Regions from separate parts of the Bradyrhizobium sp. McL0615 genome, predicted to be linked through region 1. Evidence: riboswitches for the same ligand, from Rfam matches in the RefSeq annotation. Region 1 holds a riboswitch; the other holds the start of a gene.
The links. Region 1 has a riboswitch for cobalamin ahead of metE (5-methyltetrahydropteroyltriglutamate--homocysteine S-methyltransferase). Riboswitches for the same ligand answer to the same signal wherever they lie in the genome.
Positions count from the first base shown of each region.

Region 1 (7,822 bases):
ACGTAATTGCCAGGTGCTTTGGGCTGGAAGCGCCCACTGTCGCCGAAATTCTCAAACCTGCGATGCGCACGAGCTACAGCGTTGGCGACAAGATCGGTCCGTGGCCAATTTTCTTCATTGGCGATAATGAGATCGTCGCGGGCCGTAACAACAAGCATCTCGACTTCAGGCTCTCGGTGCTCCGGCTGGTGGATGGCAATGCGGAGAGCGTCGTCGTCTCGACGATCTGCTCGGTGCATAACCCTGCCGGCAAAATCTATCTGTTCTTTATCGTGCCGTTCCACCGGAAGGGCGTTCAGTCGCTGCTGGCCAATGCGGTGGTGGCGAAGCGGCTATGAGCAGCGGTCGAAGCCGCTGATCTCTTGCCTCCGAACCTCCATGATTAGGGTTGGCGTCCGTCGGGGCGTCATGGCATGTTTCACCCGCCGGAACAAAATACCGGCCGCTCCGCGCGCCCTTGGGCGCGGCTGACGACACAGGGGGAGGGAAGCCGATGCGTTTCGTCACGGGGGTTGGCGCGCTGGGCGCCGTCGCTTGTCTGATGCTGCCTGCCGCCGCGATGTCGGCCGAAATGCGCGGCGTCACCACGACCGAAATCAAGATTGGCCAGACCATGCCCTATAGCGGGCCGGTGTCGGCGTTCGGCGCGCTCGGCAAGGGCGAGGTCGGCTATTTCAAGATGGTCAATGAGCGCGGTGGCATCAATGGCCGCAAGATCAACCTGATCTCGCTCGACGACAGCTACGCGCCGCCGAAGACGGTGGAACAGACGCGGCGGCTGGTCGAGAGCGACGAGGTCGCGCTGATCTTCTCCTCGATCGGCACCGCCCATAACACCGCGATCGCGAAATATCTGCAGAGCAAGAACATCCCGCAACTGTTCCTGGCCTCCGGCGCCTCGAAATTCGCCGACATCGCGCAATTTCCGCAGGCCACCGTCGGCGTGCAGGCGCCGTTCCGCTACGAGGCGCGGCTCTATGCGCGCTACGCGCTTTCCAAAAACCCGAGCGCCAAATTCGCGGTGATTTCACAGAACGACGATTTTGGCCGCGATTATCTAGCGGGGCTGAAGGACGTGCTCGGCGACAAATATGATTCGGTCGTGACGGGGGCGACCTACGAAATTTCCGATCCGACCATCGACTCCCAGATCGTGAAGCTCAAAGCGTCCGGCGCGGATGTGTTCGTGATCGCAGCGACGCCAAAGTTCGCCGCGCAATCGATCCGCAAGGCGTTCGAGATCGGCTGGCGGCCGATGACGTTCCTCTCCAACGTTGCGGTGTGGATTTCGACCGTGATGGAGCCAGCGGGCGTTGAGGCCGGAACCGGAATTCTCTCCACCGCCTATGTCAAGGATCCCGACGATCCCGCCTGGAAGGATGATCCCGGCGTCAAGGGCTGGCGGGAATTCATGACCAAATACGTTCCCGACGGCGACCTGCACGACACCAACTACGTCAACGCCTATAACAGCGCGATGGCGCTGGAGGCCGTGCTGAAGGCCTGCGGTAACGACCTGTCGACCGAGAACATTTTGAAGCAGGCCTATTCGATCAAGGACCTTGAACTGCCGATGCTATTGCCCGGCATCAAGGTCAATACCGGGCCCGCCGACCACGTGCCGGTCGACCAGATGCAGTTCATGCGCTTCAACGGCAAGACGTGGGAGCGTTTTGGCGAGTTGCTGACAGGGAACTAGAGGAGAATTGCCCGCGGGGCGGCAAGCGGCTCGCCGCATTCGCGCAACAGTTTTCGCAGCGCGCGGATCGGCGGAAACACTTCCTGATTCCAGTCGGCGCCTTGCGCGTCATGAGCGGCCTGTTCCATCTCGACGATCTCGCAATCCTCCGCGAAGACCCGGTTGGTAAACCAGGCCAGCACCGGCCAGGCCAGGTCGAGCAGACCGGGAATTCGGGGCCTGCGCACCGACAGCACAACGAAGGTCCGGTTACAGCGCTGGGCTGCGTCGACGGGCGTGTAGCCCAGCCATACGCTGAGCACGGGCTCGTCCCCGCGCGTCCACATCCGCAAGCTCTGAAATGGATACTCGGTGCGAACCGTCATGAGATCGCGTGCCGCCTGCGCCCGGCCGCGCAAGCTGCCGACGATGACGGCCTCGCCGATCGGCGGCTTCTCGCCGGGCCGCGCGAAGCTGTAATCGACTTCCATCCAGCGCTCGCCAGCCCGGCTGCCAAGATAACGCGGCACGACCTTGCCGGTGGTGCGGCGATGCAGGAACTGGTGGTTCATGTCCATCAGGTTCTCGTGCATGAATGTATAGTGGCAGGCGACGTGCTTGCCGAATAGCCGCGTCCTGTAGGCCGCGTCAGCCGCCGCGCCGATCCGCGCTGGCGGGGCTGCGGCAGGGGACGTGCCCGGCCACACGAAGATCAGCCCGTCGCGCTCGAAACAGGGATAGCGGCGGACACCGTTGGGCAGCTTGCCCTTGCCGAGATAGGGAACATCGACGCAAGCGCCGGATGCGTCGTAGCGCCAGCCATGATAGCAGCAGCGGATGGTGCAGCCGTCGACCGCGCCGTTCGATAACGGCACCTGCCGGTGTGTGCAGCGGTCTTCCAGCGCGAAGACCTCGCCGCCCTTGGGCCGCACCAGCGCGATCGGCTCGCCCGCAAACCGTGCGGCATATGTCCGACCCGGCTTCACTTCGCGCGACCATGCCACCGGGTACCAGTGATCCGGATGCGCGCCGACCTTGCGAAGATCGAGCGATGCTTCCGACCATGCGTTATCGGGCCTCACCGTCATCGCGTCGTCATGCCTTTGCCAGCGGGCCAAGATGAAGGGCCATGATCTTTTCGGGCGTCTCGGTGACTTCGATGCGCTGGGCATCGCCGCCGACGAAGGCAAGCACCGTTCGCTCGCCGTCGCGCCACATGCTGCCAACCAGTGCGATATTGATGTGCGTGGGCTGCCCTGTCTCCCACCTCGTACATTCGATCCAGAAGCGCATGTTCGACCTCGATGCAAGGCGGAGCGCGCGGCAAAGCCGCGCACTCCGGATTTGCTTAGGATGCGGCCCTCATTTCGCGCGCCGCGGCGACCATGTTGACGAGAGCCGGGCGGACCTCTTCCCATTTACGGGTTTTCAGCCCGCAATCCGGATTGATCCAGAGTTGCGCATCTGTCAGCCGTTGTCGCGCCAGCGAGAGAAGCTCCGCCATCTCGCTGACCTCGGGAACGCGCGGCGAATGGATGTCATAGACACCGGGCCCGATCTCGTTGGGGTATTTGTAGGTCTTGAAGGCGTCCAGCAATTCCATCTTGGAGCGCGACGTTTCGATCGAAATCACGTCCGCATCCATGGCGCCGATCGCGTCGATGATGTCGTTGAACTCAGAGTAGCACATATGGGTGTGGATCTGGGTTTCGTCGGCCACTCCGCTCGAGCAGATGCGGAAGCTCTCGACGGCCCAGTCGAGATAGGTTTTCCATTGCGACTTCCGTAGCGGCAGGCCTTCACGCAAGGCCGCCTCGTCGATCTGGATCATTTTCGCTCCGGCCCTTTCGAGGTCGATGACTTCGTCCCTGATCGCGAGGGCGATCTGCCGGCAGGTCTGGCTGCGTGGGATATCGTTGCGCACAAACGACCAGTTCAAAATGGTCACCGGTCCGGTGAGCATAGCCTTCATCGGCTTCTTTGTCAGGGACTGGGCGTAACGCCACCACTCGACCGTCATTGGCTCGGGACGAGAGACGTCCCCGAACAGGATCGGTGGCCTGACGTAACGTGAACCATAGGACTGCACCCAACCGTGCTTGGTGAAGGTGAAGCCTGACAGCTGCTCACCGAAATACTGCACCATATCGTTGCGTTCGAACTCGCCGTGCACAAGCACGTCGAGACCGATTTCCTCCTGCCAGCGAACGGCGTGCGCCGTCTCTTCCTTCAGGAATTGCTCGTATTGCGCGTCGCTCATCGTGCCCTTGCCGTGCGCCGCCCGCGCATTGCGAACCTCGGCGGTTTGGGGGAATGAGCCGATCGTCGTGGTGGGGAATGCGGGCAGAGCGAACCGCGATCGCTGCACGCCGGCCCGCTTGGTGAATATGCTGTTACGTCGGCGCATCGTTTCGTCGATTGCGGCCATGCGCCGGGCAACGCTCGTACTGTGAATCTTTGGCGATGTCTCGCGGGCGATGGCTGCGGTTGCCGACGCTGCCAGCGCGTCAGCGACCTTTTCGCTGTTGCCGGCGAGCGCCTGGCCGAGCACGGCGAGTTCGCTGATCTTCTGCACAGAGAATGCAAGCCAGCTTTTCAGGTCAGGATCGAGATCGGCTTCCAGTTCGAGATCAATCGGAACGTGGAGCAGCGAGCATGACGGCGCGATCTGGACCCGGCTGGCGCCCAGTTCGGCGATTGCCGGCTTGAGCCGTTCAATCGAGGCAGCGAGGTTCGCCCGCCAGACGTTGCGGCCATCGATGGCCCCGAGCGAGACAATCAGATTCTTCGGTGCACGGAAGATGACGTCGTTCAGTTGGTCCGGCGCGCGAATGAGGTCGATGTGGAGGCCGGCAACAGGAAGCGCCAATGCGGTTTCCAGATTGTCGCCGAGCCCGCCAAAATACGTCGTCAGCATGATTTTGAGCGAGGGCAACGCCTTTGCAAACGCCGCGTAGGTGCGCTGCAGCGCTTGCCGCGCAGTATCGTTCAGATCGAGAACCAAACAGGGTTCATCTAGCTGCACCCATTCGGCGCCGCTTTTCGCGAGCTCTTGCAGAACCTCGATATAAACCGGCAACAACGCGTCGAGCAGCGACAGCGGATCGAGCGTCGGATCGGAGCTCTTGCCAAGCTTCAGGAAGGTGACCGGACCGACCAGAACCGGGCGCGTCTGATAGCCGAGGCTCTTCGCTTCCTCATATTCTTCAATAGGCTTGCGCGAAGAGAGCTTGAAGGTTTGCCCTTTGCGGAATTCCGGCACCATATAGTGATAGTTGGTGTCGAACCACTTGGTCATTTCCTGTGCGGGCGCGCCATGCGACGACCCGTGTTCATGATGGGCATGCCCGCAGCTTTCGTCATGGCCGGTGCCTTCTGTGCCGCGCGCCATCGCGAAATAGGTGGAAAGCGAGACCTCGCCACCTTTCCAGCCATATACTTCCGGTATTGCGCCGACCATCACGCTGGTGTCGAGTACCTGGTCGTACATTGAAAAGTCGTTGGACGGGATGACCGTGACGCCAAGCGACTTTTGACGCGCCCAGTTTGCGGCTCGAAGGCCAATGGCCGTGTCGCGCAATGCCTGTTCGCTGGATTTGCCAGACCAAAAGCTTTCCAGCGCTATTTTGAGTTCGCGGCGGGGTCCGATCCGCGGCGTTCCGAGCGTTGCAACAGGAAGTGAAGAAGTAGACATGGCTTAACCCCAAAAGTTGGGGGCAAAGGCCGAAGTGACACGTCTGGATTCCGCGTACGGCAGGAAGCGCGCGCGGAATCGCAACCGCACCACCGGGACACCCCGCCCGTGGACGTGTATGTTGTCGAGGCAGGTCTCCTGGCTCACGGGTCAATGCTGCTGTCCGGCCTTCCCGAAACCAATCGTGGTCTCAGTGACTTTGTTGGACAGCAGCTCGCCGCTTACAGTTGCGGGGGCAGCTCCGGCTTTCCACCGGCTTCCCTCTTAGCTTCGGGCCGAACGAGCCCGAAGAACCACGACAGCTTCAGTTAAGGTCAACGGCAATCCCAGTCAATACGGGCCCCGATGGGCAGCTACCCATCAATCCGGATGAGCGACGTTGGGCCAGCGAAGCAATCAGGCCTGCGGCATGCCTTCGGGGACGATGGTCTTGACGATGGAAGCGTCGAGCGCCTCGTATTCGTGCAGCCCGATCGTTGCGTACAATTCGGCGCGCGTCTGCATCTGGTCCAGCATCGTGTGGGTGCCGCCGTCGCGCTTGAGCGCCGCGAACAGATGTTGCTGAGCCTTATTGGCGACGCGGAGCGACGACACCGGCCAGATCACCATGCGATAACCCATCGCCTCGAACTCGGACGCGGTGAAGAACGGCGTCTTGCCGAACTCGGTCATGTTTGCCAGCAGCGGAACGCCGCGAACGCGCCTGGCGAATTCCTCGAACATCTCGCGCGAAATCATCGCTTCCGGGAAGATCGCGTCCGCTCCTGCCTCCAGATAAAGTTTGGCGCGCGCTACCGCGCCGTCCATGCCTTCGCTGGCCGCAGCATCGGTTCGCGCGATCAGATAGAGATGACGCCGCGCCCTGGCGGCGGCGGCGACCTTGGCCGCCATGTCGTGCGCATCCGCGAGCTTCTTGTCGTTGAGATGGCCGCATTTTTTTGGAAGCAGCTGGTCCTCGATGTGAACGGCCGCGGCGCCGGCGTCCTCGAAGGTGCGCACCATGTTCATGACGTTGAGCGCTTCGCCATAGCCGGTGTCGCCATCCACCAGCACAGGCAGGCCGCTGGCGCGCGCCACCTGGCGGATGAAGAAGGCGACTTCCTCGATCGTGATGATGCCGAGATCCGGCAGGCCCATCGAAGCCGTCACCGCCGCGCCGGACAGATAGAGCGCGGAAAAACCGGCGTCTCGGGCCTGCAGCGCGGCCATTCCGTTATGCGTACCCGGCATCTGGAGAATGCCCGGCCTGTCCAGGTGGTCGCGGAAGCGCGCCCCGGCCGGCTTGTCTTCTATGTCGGCTCCCACGAGATATGCCATGCTTGTCTCCTTACGCGGCGCGCGGGGCGATTGTCGCTTTGCCGCGCTCATGCAGCGGCACGAACTTCAGGTTCTCCGGGCCGATATAATTCGCGGCCGGACGGATGATCTTGTTGTTGATGCGTTGTTCCATCACATGCGCAGCCCATCCTGATGTTCTCGATATCACGAACAGCGGCGTGAACATCGCGGTCGGCACCCCCATCGCATGGTAGGAGACCGCGCTGAACCAGTCGAGATTGGCGAACATCTTCTTGGCATCGGCCATCACCGTTTCGATCCGGTCGGCGATTTCGAACATCCGGGTGCTTTCGCTTTCGATGCTGAGGCGGCGCGCGACTTCCTTGATCACCTTGTTGCGCGGGTCGGCTATCGTATAGACCGGATGGCCGAAGCCGATCACGACCTCCTTGGCCGCGACCCTGCGGCGGATATCGGCTTCCGCTTCGTCCGTATCGCCGTAGCGCTTCTGCACTTCGAAGGCGATCTCGTTGGCGCCGCCATGCTTCGGCCCGCGCAGAGCACCGATCGCGCCGGTGACCGCGGAATAGAGATCCGAGCCGGTGCCCGCGATCGAGCGCGCGGTGAACGTCGAGGCGTTGTATTCGTGCTCGGCGTAGAGGATCAGGGATGTGTGCATCGCGCGCTCGTGCGATGGTGAGGGCTTCCTGCCGTGGAGCAGATGCAGGAAATGCGAACCGATCGAATCGTCGTCGGTTTCGACGTCGATCCGGCGGCCGTGATGGGCATAATGGTGCCAGTACAGCAGCATGGATCCGAGCGAGGCCATCAGCCGGTCGGCAATGTCGCGGGCGCCGGGCTGGTTGTGATCATGAGCCTCGGGAAGGATGCAGCCGAGCGCGGAGACGCCACTTCTCAGGACATCCATCGGGTGCGCGGCAGCGGGCAGCAATTCCAGCGTCTGCAGCACCGCGAGCGGTAGCCCCCGCAGCGCCTTCAGCTTTGCCTTGTAGTTTCGCAGTTCCGACAGCGTGGGCAGGCTGCCGTGCACCAAGAGATACGCGATCTCCTCGAACTCGCAGGTCTCGGCGACATCGAGAATGTCGTAGCCGCGATAGTGCAGGTCGTTTCCGGTGCGGCCGACCGTGCACAGCGCGGTGTCGCCGGCGATC
Region 1 covers NZ_CP188254.1:1,390,750-1,398,571, forward strand. Annotated here, with positions in the region: gene ACPPVP_RS06570 (DUF2867 domain-containing protein) at 1-338, shown strand, start outside; gene ACPPVP_RS06575 (ABC transporter substrate-binding protein) at 494-1,699, shown strand; gene ACPPVP_RS06580 (Rieske 2Fe-2S domain-containing protein) at 1,696-2,766, opposite strand; gene ACPPVP_RS06585 (hypothetical protein) at 2,774-2,971, opposite strand; gene metE (5-methyltetrahydropteroyltriglutamate--homocysteine S-methyltransferase) at 3,027-5,372, opposite strand; cobalamin riboswitch at 5,484-5,685, opposite strand; gene prpB (methylisocitrate lyase) at 5,769-6,689, opposite strand; gene prpC (bifunctional 2-methylcitrate synthase/citrate synthase) at 6,700-7,822, opposite strand, start outside.

Region 2 (7,822 bases), 650 kb from region 1:
CGCAGCTTCTCGGTCCGCTTCCGGATCGCGACATCGGCGGCCGCGATCTCGGCCATCGCCTTGATGCCTTCGACTTCCTGGGTGCGCTTGCGGTTCAGCCTGATTTCCTTCAGTTCCGCGGCGCTCTTCGGCTCATCGTCCATGTCATACCTCTGAAATCACGACAGATATCGTCGAGCGGCTTTGGGGCGGTTTACCACGGATCGGGGCCCTGAGGATGTTATTTTCGGTCGAAAAAGCCCCACTTTCTTGTCAAATCAGCCTTCTTGGTGAAGGGCCGCTTCGTCGTCGGCCTCGTCTGGGGCCGCAGAATCCAAGCTCACAAGCCAGGCGGTCAGCGCCGCCGACGCATGTCCCTGCGACCGCATCTGCCGCAATGCGATGCGGACGCTGATCCGGCCGTGGCGGTCGCCGGCCATCGCTGTGGGCGGCTCGCCGGCTAGCACCGCATCGACCACCCGCCGCTTGGTCGCAAGGGCCGCGGGATCGCCGCAGGCGGCCATCATTCGCTGAAAGGCATTATGGTGCGTTGCGTCGAACGGCCGGGCACCACCCAGCCCGTTCCGCGCCGGATGCGGCGGATAGAGATGCGCGCAGGGAATCCACCCCTGAGGCACCGGTTCGGTCGCCGGATGGGTTCGCCGGCTTTGCAGCAGCCGTGGCAGCACGTGCGTGTGCGGTCCCTCCGGGCTCTTGCCCGACGGCGGCGGGATCGGCTGATAGACCTCGATGCGGCCGAGCCGGCTGACGAAGACGCGGTGCGGGTTGGCTGCGAGGATCATTGCCATGGCAGGATTGCCGGGCTCGAACAGGCTGCGGCCGGTATGTTCGCGTAGCCGCGCGGCGAGCCCGTGATCGCCGATGCGGACACAGAAATCCGCCTGCAGCGCGCCGAGACCGAGATCGAACAGGATGTCTTCGCGATCTTCCTCGCGCGGCGCCTGACGATCGGGGCCGATCTCCGTCAGCGCGACGCGCTGGTTCATGGCGCAATCATCGCGCGGCAGGCAAAGCGCGATCCGCTGATTCCATCCGGTTTTGGTAATGCCCTCCGACGCGAAGGGGCGGATAGCGGGATCAGGTTTGAGGGCAATGCCGCCGCGCGTCGTCACCGCCGAAACGGCTTTCGCCGACTGCACGAGCCGCACCGGCTCGTCGGGGGCGCGTGAAAATTCGGCGATGGCGCCGAAGGTGCCGAGGCTCCATTGCGTATCGGGGTTGGATATTTCCCGCTGCAAGAGATCGATGGCTGCGGCGGTCATCGCGGCCCGCGAAATGGAAGCGATTCAGGCATGAAAAAGCATTCTCCCCGGCAATGCCAGGGAGAATACCGTCTTGTCAGGTCAGGACAAGCCGGCCGGTCGAAGGCCGAACCGGCTATTGCGGTCAGAATGTCGCGCCGGCCCTCACCATGTAGGTGCGTCCGGGCAGCGGATAGGCCGCGAAGCGGCCGGGCGTGAACGAACTGGCGATGGCGTAGTCGTAGTACTGCGCATCGAACAGGTTGTTGGCGCTGATCGACCAGAAAAAGCGATCGTAGGCGCCGCTCAGTTTCAGATCGACGGTTGCACTCGCTGGAATGCGGCCTTGAGTGTTCGCCTGATCATTATCCATGATGCGTTCGCTCCAGGCGCGCACCGTAGCATCGAATACCAGGTAGTTCTGCCAGATGTTCCAGGTCACGCCGCCGCTCGCGGTGTAGTGCGACACCAGCGGCACATCCTTGCCTTCGAACTCCCCTTCGCGAAACACGGCGCGGGTATAGGCGATGCCGCCGCGAAGCAGCACGGTGTCGCTGACGCGGAGCGACGCGCTGGTCTCCGAGCCGTAACGCCGGGTCGGATCGAGGTTGACGTTGTAGAACAGCGCCGGGATGAAATGGATCTCATTCTCAAGATCCATGCCGTAGATGCTCGATTGCATCTGGAACGCGCCGGCCTTGACGCGGAAGCCGCCCTCGATGTCGTGCGAGGTCTGGGTCTTCAGCTTGAAATCCTGGGGCGGTCCCGGGAAGGGCGCAAACGGCAGCAAGGGTCCGGAGGCCACGCGTTCCTCGACATTCGGCGTGCGGAACGCGCGCGCGGCGCGGCCGAATACCGAGAACACGTCGTTGAAACGATGTTCGAGACCCACATGCAACGCGTAGTTGGTCTCGCTGCTGTCGAGCGGGAGCGCCTGGCTTTCGAAACCGAAGATGCCGGGTGCGGTGAGATTCAGACGATCACGCGCGCTGAGCCACGTGTTCTGAACCCGGGCGCCATAGGAGAAGTCGGTGGTCGGCAATAGCCCGACCGTGTGTTGCCAGTATCCGGCCAGCGATTGCTGCGACAGGTCGTAGACGTGAATCGGCTGCGCGCCCTTGAACAGCGGCCGGTCTGAGTTGAAGGCAGCATCGTAATAATCGATGCCGGTCAGGATCTGCGACGGCACGCCGAACAGGGAATTCTTGATGCTGAGGCGCGGCGTGATCGACCAGGTCTGCAGGTGGCTGTCGACATAGTTGAAGGGAATGGTCGGCAGCGTGCCGAAGAAACCGCCCTGCGATTTCTTGTCACGCACACCCCCATCCACGATCAGGTCGACGCCGTCGATGATGGTCTTGGTGAAGCCGGCGGTCGCGCTGGCGCCCTGCTGGTTGCCATAGTCGAACGGCGTGTTGGTGCCTTGGCGGTTGGTGACGAGCTGGTTGAGCCCGATCGAGGGATCGACCGTCCGACCGCCGGGGAAGCCGAGCTTCTGGTCGTCGCCGGTGACGGTGAGGAATGCCTTGAGGTCGGGCGTCGTGTAGTTGAGGTTGCCGACGCCGTTCTTCTGGTCCAGCGCGTTGTTGTCGCGATAACCGTCGGACTTGATGGCGTTGCCGTAGAACGAGGTCGACCACGGACCGTAATTGGTCGCTGCCGATACATTTGCGAGGCGCGTGTTTAACGAGCCGACACCGGCCTCGGCCCGCATCGACACCGGCGGGCCGCCGACCCCGCTTTTCAGAACGATATTGATAACGCCACCGATCGCGTTGTCGCCGTAGAGCACCGCGCCGCTGTTGCCGCGCGTGATCTCGATGCGCTCGATCGACTGAAGCGGAATGGTCGACAGATCGACCTGCGCCATGTCGACGTCGTTGAGCCGGCGGCCGTTGACCAGGATCAGGGTATTCGAGGTCGCAAAGGCGCCGAAGCCGCGCAGGTCGACGGAAGTCCGCGCGCCATTTGCCGTAATGCCGTACAGCGTGGTGAGCTGCACGCCGGGTACCTGCGCCAGAATGTCAGGCAGATTGTACGAGGGCGAATGGGCAATGTCCTGCGCCGTGATCACAGTCGAAGACGCGCCGACGATGCCGTTGAATTGTCGCACGCCGGTGCCTGTTCCGCCGGCCTCAGCCGTACCCGGACTTGTGCCATCGGAGGCTCCGGTGCCAGCACCACGCTCCGGTCGCGCTGTCCGCGCCGAACGAGTCGTGGTGCCGCTACCGTCATTGTCGAGCGGCCGGGCGCGGGTCTTGTTCGGATCGGTGGGGGAGGTGACCTCGATCGGCGGCAATTGCTCGGATGACGTCTGCTGCGCCTGCGCGTCGGAAATGCCAAGCGATACGAAGGGCACCAGGAAACTGGAAGTGAGCCAGAAGCGGCGCTGCCGCGTGGCGGTAGTGGAAGACATGGACTTAACCTCGGTATGACGTCAGTGGCACGTCACAGCGAACCAAGTCTCACCATCCCGCTTGCGCGAACCCAGTGAAGCTAATGCCTGTACTCCCCGACCGACATCTTCGCGTGTGACCACGGCTGACGGCAGGTCTCCTGGCTCGCGGGTCGCTACCCTTCGTCGCCTTCCCAGGACCGAGATTCCCAGTGGCGTATGACGAAGGATTCGCCGCTTACAGTTGCGGGGGCAGCCGCGGAATTGGGGGACTTCCCCGCACCGCATTCCCTTTTGATCCCCAAACGGGAACCGTCAGGAACTATGGTAGAAGTTTGGCAAAGTTCGAGTCAATCCGCCTTGGGCGCGCTTGCGATCCTCACTGGACGAGTGCGCTATTTTTGCCGCATGAGCACCGCCGCTTGAGCTCCTGTACCGGAGCGGGCAAAACTGCTTTAGGACGATCGATGAGTGTCGAGACTGTTGCCATAACCAACGAGGATGCCGCGCGCCGCAGGATCGGGGCTGTGGCGGCGCTTTCTGTCCTTGTTGTGCTGCTGATGCTGATCTCGCTCGGCATCGGGCCGGTGCGGTTGTCGCCGCTTTCGGTGGCGGAGGCCCTGTTCGGCGGCGGCAGCGACGTGTCGCAGGTGATCGTGCGGGAAATCCGCCTGCCGCGCACGCTGCTGGCGCTGGCGATCGGCGCCATCCTCGGGCTATCAGGCGCATCGCTGCAAGGCCTGCTGCGCAACCCGCTGGCCTCGCCCTCGCTGTTCGGCGCGCCGCAATCAGCCGCGTTCGGCGCGGTGCTGGTGATCGCGCTGGGGCTGGCCGACGTGCGCTCCTACGCACTGCCGGTTGCAGCGATCTGTGCCGCGTTCGTATCCGTGTTCGCGCTGCTGTCTATTGCGGGACGCAATGCGGGGCTTTTGATCCTCATTCTCTCAGGCCTTGCGATTTCGAGCTTTGCGGGGGCCGCCACCGCGCTGGTGATGAACCTCTCCAGCAATCCCTTCGTGGTGCTGGAGATCGCGTTCTGGCTGCTCGGCTCGCTGGAGGACCGCAGCTTTCAGCATGTCATGCTGGCATTTCCCTTCATCATTGCCGGCGCGATCATGCTGTTCAGCCAGCGCCATGCCTTTCGCGCGCTGAGCCTCGGCGAGGAAACCGCGCAAAGCCTCGGCGTCGATGTCGGACGGTTGCGGCTGTTCGTCATTTCGGGCGTGGCGCTCGGCGTCGGCGGCGCGGTTGCTGTCACCGGCACCATCGGCTTCATCGGGCTGGTTGCGCCGCATCTGATGCGCCCCTTGATCGGCCATGATCCGGGGAGGCTTTTGCTGCCAAGCGCGCTCGCCGGTTCCGCGCTGCTGCTGGCAGCCGATATCGCGGTGCGCATCATTCCCTCGACATCGGACATCAAGGTCGGCGTGCTGACCTCGATCATCGGCGTACCGTTCTTCCTCTATCTGATCATGCGCGAGCGCCGCGCGCTCGGCGGAGGCGTCGCATGAGCGAGCAAGCGCTTCTGACCGCAAAGGGGCTCGGCGTGCGGCTCGCCGGCCGCGTCGTGCTGAAAGAGGTCTCGCTGGCGCTGTCGCCGGGACACCTGGTGGCGCTGGTCGGACCGAACGGCGCCGGCAAGACCACGCTGTTGCGGGCGCTGGCGGGATTGATCCCGTCCGAAGGCGAGATCGAGGTCGGCGGCCAGAGGCTGTCGTCGCTGCCGCTGCGCGAGCGGGCAAAGCGCTTCGGCTACCTGCCGCAGGGGCACGTGGTGCACTGGCCACTGCCGGCGCGCGATATCGTGGCGCTCGGCCGCTATCCGCATGGCGCCACCGATCCGGCGCGGTTGTCGCCCAGAGATGTGGAGGCGGTGTTGCGAGCGATGCAGGCGGTCGACGTCATCGAGTTCAGCGATCGCCGCGTCACCGAATTGTCCGGCGGCGAGCGCAGCCGCGTCGCGCTGGCGCGCGCGTTGGCGGTGGAGGCGCCGGTCATCCTGGCTGACGAGCCGACCGCCTCGCTCGACCCGCGACACCAGATCGACGTCATGAAGAATCTGCGCGCAACCGCCGACAAGGGCGTGCTCGTCATCGTCGTGACCCACGATCTCGGGCTCGCGGCGCGGTTTGCTGACCATGTCCTGGTGCTGCGCGAAGGCCGGCTGGTGTCACAGGGCGCGCCGGCAGAGGCACTGTCCGAGCAGGTGATGGCTGACGTGTTCAGGATATCGGCCTATCGCGCGGAATTCCAGCGCGAGGCGGTCATCGTGCCGTGGGCGGATATCTGATGCGACGGCGGCTGGCATTTTGGGCCGCGATGATGGTGCTTGCGTTGCCGGGCAGCGGCGCATCGGCTGCCAATCTGCCGCGCCTGGTGTCGATGAATGTCTGCACCGACCAATTGGTGCTGGCGCTGGCCGACCCCGAACAGATTCTTGGATTGAGCCGGTTTTCGCGAGACGGCTGGCAATCGCAGGCGGGCGACATCAGCCGTTATCCCGTGCTGTCGGGAGGCGCTGAGGACGTGTTGCTGATCCGGCCCGACATCGTCGTCGCCAGCGCGTTTGACAAGCGCTCGACGCGGGAGCTGTTGAAGGCCAAGGGACTTCATCTTGCCGAACTCGCCGTGCCGCAAACCCTCGACGAAGCGCGGCAGCAGATCCGCGAAGCCGGCGACATCACCGGACATCCCGATCGCGCGGCTGCGGAAATCGCGCGGCTCGATGCGGCGCTGGCGCGCGCCCGCCGCGCGGTCTCGGAACAGCATTATCGCGTGCTGCCATTGTCGCGGCGCGGCTGGGTCGCAGGCAGCGACAGCTTTGTCGATTCGCTACTCCGCGAAACCGGCCTGCGCAGCGCGGCCGGCGATCTCGGTTTCGCCTTCGGCGGATTTGCCTCGCTGGAGGCGATCGTGAATCTGCGGCCGGACTTCATCGTGGTTTCGCAGGCCGGCGACAGGGCGAAGGACGACGGCCAGGCGTTCCTGCTGCATCCGGCGCTGGAGCGCTTCTATCCGCCGGAAAAGCGCATCGTGGTTCCGGAACGTATGACCGAGTGCGGTGGCGTGCTGCTGGCGGATGCGCTGGATGCGCTGGCGGCGGAGGTGAAGCGGGTGGGGCGGTGAGGCCTTCGTAGGGTGGGCAAAGCGAAGCGTGCCCACCATCTGGCGGCGTGCTCGGTGATGGATGGTGGGCACGTCGCTTCGCTCCTTTGCCCACCCTACGGATCAACCGTGGACCACCGGACCGCCCACCTTCTTCCACGCATCGATACCGCCTTCGATATGCGCCGTATTGGCCAGCCCCGCGCTCTTCGCGGCGGCCACCGCCATCGCGGAGCGTTCGCCGAAGGCGCAGAAGAACACCACGCGGCGGCCGGTGGCGGCGGCGACTTCGCGCAGCATGCCGCCGGGCTTCAGGCTCTCGGCGATACCGGGATAGGGCGCATGCAGCGCGCCCGAGATCGTGCCGTGCTTGGCGCGTTCGCTGGTCTCGCGCAAATCGACCAGCAGGATATCGGGCCGGCCGAGGCTCTTGATCGCATCAAGGGCGGAAAGCGCGAGTCCTTGCTTGGCAAGCTCCTCCTGATGCAGGCCGACATGCATGTTGGCGGGCACCGCCACGTCCATCATCTTCGGGTTCGGCAGTTTTAGATTGGCCATCAGCTCGATATATTCGTCGACCGAGCGCACCTGCAGCCGAGGATTGTAGCGCCGCTCCTCGCCGATGGTGGATACCGTATCGCCCTTGTAGTCGTGAGCGGGGAACACCATGGTTTCGTCGGGCAATTTCAGCAGCCGGTTGAAGATCGATTCATACTGCGCGCGCGAGGAGCCGTTCTGGAAATCGGTGCGGCCGGTGCCGCGGATCAGCAGCGTGTCGCCGGTGAAGACGCGGTCGCCCATCAGGTAAGAGTAGGAATCGTCGGTGTGGCCTGGCGTGTACATCACGTCGAGGCTTAAGCCCTCGATCGTCACCTTGTCGCCGTCGGATACCCGCATCGACACCACGTCGGCTTTGCTCTGCTCGCCCATGATGGTGATGCACTGGGTGCGGTCGCGCAATTCGCCCAGCCCCGTAACGTGGTCGGCGTGCAGATGGGTGTCGACCGCCTTCACCAGCCGCAGGTCCAGTTCGCGTAGCAGCTGGCAGTAACGGTCGGCCTTCTCCAGCACGGGATCGAGG
Region 2 covers NZ_CP188254.1:742,724-750,545, forward strand. Annotated here, with positions in the region: gene ACPPVP_RS03385 (transcriptional regulator) at 1-143, opposite strand, end outside; gene ACPPVP_RS03390 (DUF6925 family protein) at 258-1,262, opposite strand; gene ACPPVP_RS03395 (TonB-dependent receptor) at 1,387-3,657, opposite strand; cobalamin riboswitch at 3,771-3,968, opposite strand; gene ACPPVP_RS03400 (FecCD family ABC transporter permease) at 4,104-5,147, shown strand; gene ACPPVP_RS03405 (ABC transporter ATP-binding protein) at 5,144-5,926, shown strand; gene ACPPVP_RS03410 (ABC transporter substrate-binding protein) at 5,926-6,762, shown strand; gene ACPPVP_RS03415 (MBL fold metallo-hydrolase) at 6,865-7,822, opposite strand, start outside.
Region 2: another riboswitch for cobalamin. It lies ahead of ACPPVP_RS03395 (TonB-dependent receptor); the one in region 1 lies ahead of metE (5-methyltetrahydropteroyltriglutamate--homocysteine S-methyltransferase).